2 regions of the Rhodococcus sp. RS1C4 genome follow, and region 1 is predicted to be linked to the other one. Evidence: riboswitches for the same ligand, from Rfam matches in the RefSeq annotation. Region 1 holds a riboswitch; the other holds the start of a gene.
The links. A riboswitch is a leader RNA that binds a small molecule or an ion and turns the genes downstream of it on or off. The one in region 1 is predicted to bind ZMP and ZTP.
Positions count from the first base shown of each region.

Region 2: linked by a shared signal. The riboswitch ahead of CH289_RS10840 (GNAT family N-acetyltransferase) and the one ahead of CH289_RS13595 (bifunctional 5,10-methylenetetrahydrofolate dehydrogenase/5,10-methenyltetrahydrofolate cyclohydrolase) in region 1 are both predicted to bind ZMP and ZTP.

Region 1 is NZ_NOXZ01000028.1:35,416-38,811, forward strand. Features, by position in the region: gene CH289_RS13590 (ABC transporter substrate-binding protein) at 1-552, shown strand, start outside; gene CH289_RS13595 (bifunctional 5,10-methylenetetrahydrofolate dehydrogenase/5,10-methenyltetrahydrofolate cyclohydrolase) at 562-1,446, opposite strand; ZMP/ZTP riboswitch at 1,458-1,539, opposite strand; gene CH289_RS13600 (HIT family protein) at 1,651-2,004, shown strand; gene CH289_RS13605 (sulfite exporter TauE/SafE family protein) at 2,133-3,065, shown strand; gene CH289_RS13610 (alpha/beta fold hydrolase) at 3,233-3,396, shown strand, end outside.
Region 2 is NZ_NOXZ01000023.1:19,884-23,279, forward strand. Features, by position in the region: gene CH289_RS10820 (response regulator transcription factor) at 1-128, shown strand, start outside; gene CH289_RS10830 (hypothetical protein) at 778-1,356, shown strand; gene CH289_RS10840 (GNAT family N-acetyltransferase) at 1,550-2,056, opposite strand; ZMP/ZTP riboswitch at 2,081-2,161, opposite strand; gene CH289_RS10845 (GNAT family N-acetyltransferase) at 2,204-2,707, shown strand; gene CH289_RS10850 (FAD-binding oxidoreductase) at 2,756-3,396, shown strand, end outside.

The DNA.
Region 1 (3,396 bases):
GACCATGTTGCACCGTCGTCCGCGGACACGAACGACAATCTCGACTTCTCGCGAGATCAGTTCTTACAGGGCAAACTGGCAGTGTTCGAGTCCGGCGCATACAACCTCGCCAACATCTCCGAAGGCGCCGACTTCGAGTGGGGAATAACCCCGATCCCGGCGGGACCTTCCGGTCGGATCCCGGTGACCAACAGCATCATCGCTGCCGGCAACTCGGCGTCGGAGAACTCGGAGGCGACGCAGAAGGTTCTCGACTGGATCGGGAGCGAGGAAGGCAGTGAACCTCTCGGCGCCAACGGGGCTCTGATCCCGGCAGTGACCGGAGCTCAGCAGTCGTACTTCGATTTCTGGGCAAGCAAAGGCGTCGACGCCACGTTGTTCCCGGCGGGAGTGCAAGACGGGGTCTTGAAGAACGATCCGGTACCGGGGGCTCAGGCAGCATCGGCCGATCTCGATTCCGCGTTCAAGGAAATCTTCTCCGGGCGCGCGGGGGACATCCAGGAGGCGCTGAAAGTAGCTCAGGACAACGCAAACGAGCAGATATCCGGTTGAACGCCGAGCTCATCGATTCGCGTCGGGGCTCTGGCTGTTGGAAAGATGCAGGATCGATTGTGCAGCAGCTGCCTCGACGGTTTGAGCCAGCAATACGGCTATCGTCATCGGGCCCACTCCGCCTGGGACGGGGGTGATCCACCCTGCTCGCTCGGAGGCGCGATCGAATTCGACGTCGCCGACGTTGCCTGCGTTGTAGCCGGCGTCGACGACGACTGTGCCCGGTTCGATCCAGTCTCCGCGGATAAGTTCTGCGCGTCCGACGGCGGCGACGACGATGTCGGCTTCCGCGATTCGATCGGCAAGGTCCTCGGTATGGGAATGGCAGTACGTCACTGTCGCATTCTCGGCGAGGAGCAACATACCGACCGGCAAGCCGAGAATTGCGCTGCGTCCGACGACGACGGCGTGTTTTCCACGCACTTCGATTGCGTTGTCCTGCAGCAACCGGATGATCCCGCCGGGAGTACACGAACGAAAACCATTTCCATGCAATGCCATAGCTGAAAACGATGCGGAGGTGACACCGTCCACATCCTTTCCCGGCGCGATGGCGTCGAACGCTTGGCGTTCGTCGATGTGGGCGGGGACTGGATGCTGAAGGAGGATGCCGTGTACGTCGGTGTCGCTGTTCAACGAGTCGATAGCGTCGAGTAGTTCTTCGGTGGTGGTACTGGTGGGCAACTCGATTCGTCGGGATTCGATGCCCACGTCTGTTGCACGCCGCGCCTTCATTCGGACGTAGGTGTGGGACGCAGGATCATCGCCGACGAGGATGGTTGCCAGACATGGCGTGACGTCCGAAGCGAAGACGCTCGAACGTACTTCGTTCAGCAGAGCTTCGGCCGAGCGGCGGCCGTCCAGAATACGCGCAGTCAACATCTGCTCCTTCACACCGTTGTAGTGTGAAGCACCCAGGCGGACGACGCTTCAGGAAGATCAGCACTTCCCGGTGGTGAACCACCCTCGCCAGTCGTGCGTGGAACCTACTCTAACGCCCGAAGCCGGAGGGTGCATGAACGCGGACTGTCTGCTCTGCCTCGAGGTCGAAGGGAAGATCCCGCTGCCAGGTGGGGGGGGTACGAGACTCCGACGTCAGTGGCCTTTCATCTACCCGAGCAACCGAGCGGTGACGTGTTGCTCGGGCATCACCTGGTGGTGCCGAAGAGGCATGTCGACGATCATGGCGGACTCGACGAGAACGAGGCGGAGGACATCGGTCGGATCACTCGTGTCCTCTCCCGGGCACTGTCGGCCGCGGGGGCTCAACGCGTCTACGTTTTCTCGGTCGGTCATTCCTGGCCGCATCTGCATGTTCACCTCGTTCCTCGGTGGCCGAGCGTGCCCGAGGAAGTGCCGTGGCACGCGGTGAAGGACGAGCCCGGATCGCACCGAGTCGACTTCGCCACTGCTGCTTCGTTTGCCGAACGAATTCGCTTTGATTTGGGGTGATTTCAACCCTTGACGTAACACGCATCGATGGGTTGCATGGGCGGATGCCGAACGCACTGTCGCCGAGGTGTTGCGGGTCGATCTGACCCGCACCGACCATTCTTCACTCGACTCATGGAGCACACGCAGTGAAAACAATCATTCTTATCGGCATCGTGGGGCTTGCGGCCCAACTCGTCGACGGCGCACTCGGCATGGCGTACGGCGTCACGACGACGACGCTTCTGCTCGCCATCGGCACCAATCCCGCGGCCGCGTCGGCCACCGTGCATCTGGCGGAGATCGGCACCACGTTCATTTCCGGGCTGTCGCACTGGAAGTTCGGCAACGTCGACTGGAAGGTCGTTCGGCGGATCGCCCTACCCGGTGCGGTGGGTGCGTTCGTCGGAGCGACGGTTCTGTCCAACCTGTCCACCGAAGCCGCAGCTCCCGTCATGGCCTTGATCCTTCTGGGCCTCGGGTTGTACATCCTCATCAGGTTCACCGTCCAGGGGATTCCTCGGGGGAATCTCGGAAAGCCGCTGCGCAAGCGGTTCCTGGCGCCGCTCGGTTTGCTCGCGGGCTTCGTCGATGCCACCGGTGGAGGCGGGTGGGGCCCCGTGGGAACCCCGGCCATTCTCGCCAGCGGACGGCTCGAGCCTCGGAAGGTCATCGGCTCGATCGACACGAGTGAGTTCGTGATCGCGCTGGCGGCAAGCCTGGGCTTCCTGTTCAGCCTCGGCTCGCAGGGAATCAACATCAGCTGGGTCCTGGCGATCCTTGCCGGTGGCGTCGTGGCGGCTCCTCTCGCGGCCTGGTTGGTCCGTCACGTTCCGCCTCGGTTGCTGGGAGCCTCGGTGGGCGGCATCATCGTGCTCACCAACACGCGGAGCCTGTTCCGGAGTGGTTGGTTCGAGCTCAGCGGCGCAGTCCAGGCCACTGCGTACGTCACCATCGTCGTGGCCTGGGTGGGGTGCTTCGTGTTCTCACTGAAGGCGTACCTGCAGGACCGCGAGAACGAATCGGCGGACAAGATCTCGGAGGAGGCGAAGACCAATGCGGAGCAGGAAGTCGCTGTCTGAAATGGCCTCGATCGCCAGGTCAGCCCTGATCGGGTTCGGATCGACCATTTTCGCCGGCCTCACCACGTACGGCGAGTACCACCTCGGCGCGCACTGACACGCCGGAATTACGAACCTGCCCGATTCGAACCATTGACGAGGTTCTGTGCTGGTGGTGGACTTCGAGGATGCCATTCTTCGACGGGGCGCGGGGACCGATCTACTACCGGCACTGGGCCGCAGAAGTTCCGCGCGCGAACGTAGTGTTCCTCCACGGCTACGGGGAACATTCCGGTCTCTATCACCGGTTCGCGGATTCTCTGAGCGCCGACGGTATCGACGTGTGGGCGTT
Region 2 (3,396 bases), on a different contig from region 1:
GGTCTTTGGAACTCAGCGTCCCCGCTGTGAACAAGCACATCAGAAACGTCTTTCTCAAACTCGACCTTCCCAGCGACATCGACGGGCACCGGCGCGTACTCGCCGTCCTCACCTACCTGCGAGGCTGACGAATTCCCGAAGTGCCGCGGCGAATTTCTCCGGTTGGTCTTCCGGTATCAGTGTCCAAGAATTGTCGATCAGCACTCGACGAGAGTCGTGGAACAGGTTTTGCAGACGGTGTGCATGCTCCAGCGGCATCATTCGGTCTTCGGTTGCCCAAACGACGAGAACCGGTCGCGGGAACGACGCGAGTCGAGCAGCCCACTCCAGCAGTGTCGTTCGAGGAGGCGTCCCAGTGCAGAACTTACGTAGATCGCGTCGTATTTCGCGAGAGCGAGATGCCGGCGCGAACCAGTCGTCGAGAACCTCATCGGGAATCCCGGACTTACTGAGACCGCCCCACGTACGTTTGTCGTGTCGCACGAAGCGTGTTGCAAGACGCTTCAGGAACAGCGTCGTGCCGCCTGGGAATCGGCAGAGTGTCACCGCCGGTCGGGCGGGTCGCGCGGAAAATTGTCGAACGTCCACGGAGTCGGTGTAATGGATCGGGCCGGACGAAGTGTCGACATGCGGCATGGGTCCCCCGTTGACTGGTCATCCCGAACCTAGCCGACGCCGTGGGAAAATCGGTGTGAACTCGACCGTCGGGTAAGTTGACTCGCGGAGGAGACCGATGGGTACGTGATTACCCGATACCAGTGCACCAGGAGAGTGGGCATGTCGACGGCACCGAACGACACGAAGCGGATCGTCCGTGTCGGCGCACTCGTATCTGCATTGTCGATACTCTCCGGGTGCGCCGCCGACCAGGGCTCTGTCGATGCCGACCTCTATCCGGTACCCGTGGCCCCGGCTGCCATCGGTCAGGGAACGTTCATCAGGTTCGAGACCGGCTGGCGAAACGAAAGCTATCTCGCGGAAGGTATCGAGACTCGGTGCGCGCGGCGGGCCACCGTCGACAGCACCAGTTATTCTGCGACTACCAGTGCGTTCGATCTTTTCGACAGTGGAAGTGACAAACCTGGTCAAGACTTCAGTATCGATCTGGTCAGCTATCCGGAAGAGGCCGGCGCTGCAGTGCCTGGGCCTACGGCAAGCTTGACCATGGCCTACGTCAGCGAAGACGGTGTCCATCACGACCTCCGCGCGCTGGACAATCTGGTCATCGACATCCGCGAAGGCCCAGAGCCCGGGGTGGGATTCTCAGCCGTCGCCGATGTGTACGACTTGATGGAGAAATCCAATTCCGTTGCTGTCACGGGCTTCGTCCAGTGCAGCTCCATCGAAGAGTACTGAGCCCGTTCACAATCACCAACGTCAGCCAGGTTCAACTTGTTCAGCCCGTTCTGAGTCTTGGTTGGGCTGCAGTCATTCTTCACGAGTACTTGACGTGGTCGGCGGCGCTGGGTGGTGCAGTCGTCGTTGTATGCGCAGCGATGACCGTGCGAACGCGATCATCTCCCGAAAGACTGCGAGCGCGAAAGTAGGCCTATGACAACATCTTCAGATGTTTCTCGAAGAGTGTCACGCTGAACCATTTTCCGTCCTCGAATTCGCGACGACCGACTTCGGCGAAACCTTGACCGAGGTAGTACCGGCGGAGCGTAGGATTGGTTTCGGCGCAATCCAATCGAACACGCGAGATACCTGCGTCGGCTGCCGAGCGGGCCGCGTGGTCGAGCATGGCTGCACCCAGGCCAGTGCCCGCATGACAGCGATCGATGACGAGTCCGTGCACGTACAACGCGTCGCCGTCGTCGGGCCAGATCTCGGGGTCCGACCGTATCGTGCGCATTGCGGCCACGATTGTCGACGACCCGGGATACCGAGCGACGACGAACTCACCGCGCGAGACCTGCAGTCTAACGGTGGACAGCGGAACTTCACCCGGAGTCCACTGGTCGATCGAGCGAGATGCCAGCCAGTCCTCGGCAGCATGTCGAAGAGCCAAAATAGCTGTTGCATCGTCTGTTCGGGCGGCCCGCACGTCGAGCATGGGTCCTCTCTTTCACCGGTATCGGTGAAACACCCAGGCGGACGATGTTTCGCGTTCACAGGCTCCCTGATGGTGACCCATCCTTCGCCAGTCGCCTGCAGAAAAATGTAGCAGTGCCCAGGGTGGCGCTCGGTTAGTCTGGTCGCTGTGTCTTTCCGCATAATGCCTGTCGACGGACGATCCTGGCAGTCGTTCCGCGATCAGAGGTTGGAGATGCTGGCGGATTCACCGAAGGCCTTCGTCGAGACGCTCGACTCCGCGACGGCCCAGACCGACAACCAGTGGCAACAGCGCGCCGAGAGCACGAACTCGGCGTTGTCCTGCGGCTTCGCTGCAGTGGACGACACGGACGCGTGGCTCGGAATCATGCGTGCACGCATCGAGGACGGCAAAGTCTTCCTGCTCGGCGTCTACGTATCGCCGACGGCGCGTGGAGGGGGCGTCGCCGACGCACTGTTGCGCGAGATCGAGCAGTGGGTGTATCGACAAGGGCACCGTACCTTGATTCTGGAAGTCCACGAGGCGAACGGCCGGGCTCAGGCCTTCTACCGACGCATGGGGTTCGCAACCACAGGTGAGACCGTTCCCTATCCCTTGGCGCCGGACGAGCTCGAGATCGTCATGACGAAGCAGGTCGTGTGCGCAGGTTGAACTCTCGTGTTCGGGCCGTGTAGCGGTCGACGCACTACCCTTCGGGGTATGGAGTTCGATGACGCGCTCGCCGCCGCCGCCCCGGGACGGGTTACGCGAGACGCCGACGTCATGGCCTCGTATTCGGTCGATTGGACTCGGCGTTGGAGGGGACGACCGCGTGCGGTGGTGCGCCCCGAGTCTGCAGAGCAAGTCGCGGACGTGTTGAGAGCCTGCACCCAGCACGGGGTTGCGGTGACGGTGCAAGGCGGCAACACCGGGCTCGTCGGAGGTGCTGTTCCGTCCGATGGGAGTGTGGTTCTGTCGACGCGTGCGTTGCGCTCACACGGACCGGTCTCGGCGGACGGTTCCGTCACGGTCGGGGCCGGTGTCACTCTCGTCGAGCTCGAAACGCTTGCCGCCGAGGCGGGCTACACTGCAGGGTTGTCGCTGGCGTCGGGAGAGTCGGCCACCGTCGGCGGCGCCGCATCGACCAACGCAGGTGGGGCACGCGTGTTGCGCTACGGCTCGGCTCGCCATCGTATTTCAGGGCTCCGAGCCGTCATGCCCAGTGGCGATATCGTCGACCGTCGGACATCGCTGGTGAAGGACAACACGGGCTACGATCTGACGAATCTGCTGATCGGATCCGAAGGAACGCTCGCCGTCATCACCGACGTCACTTGGAAGCTGGTCCGTCCGCTGACCGA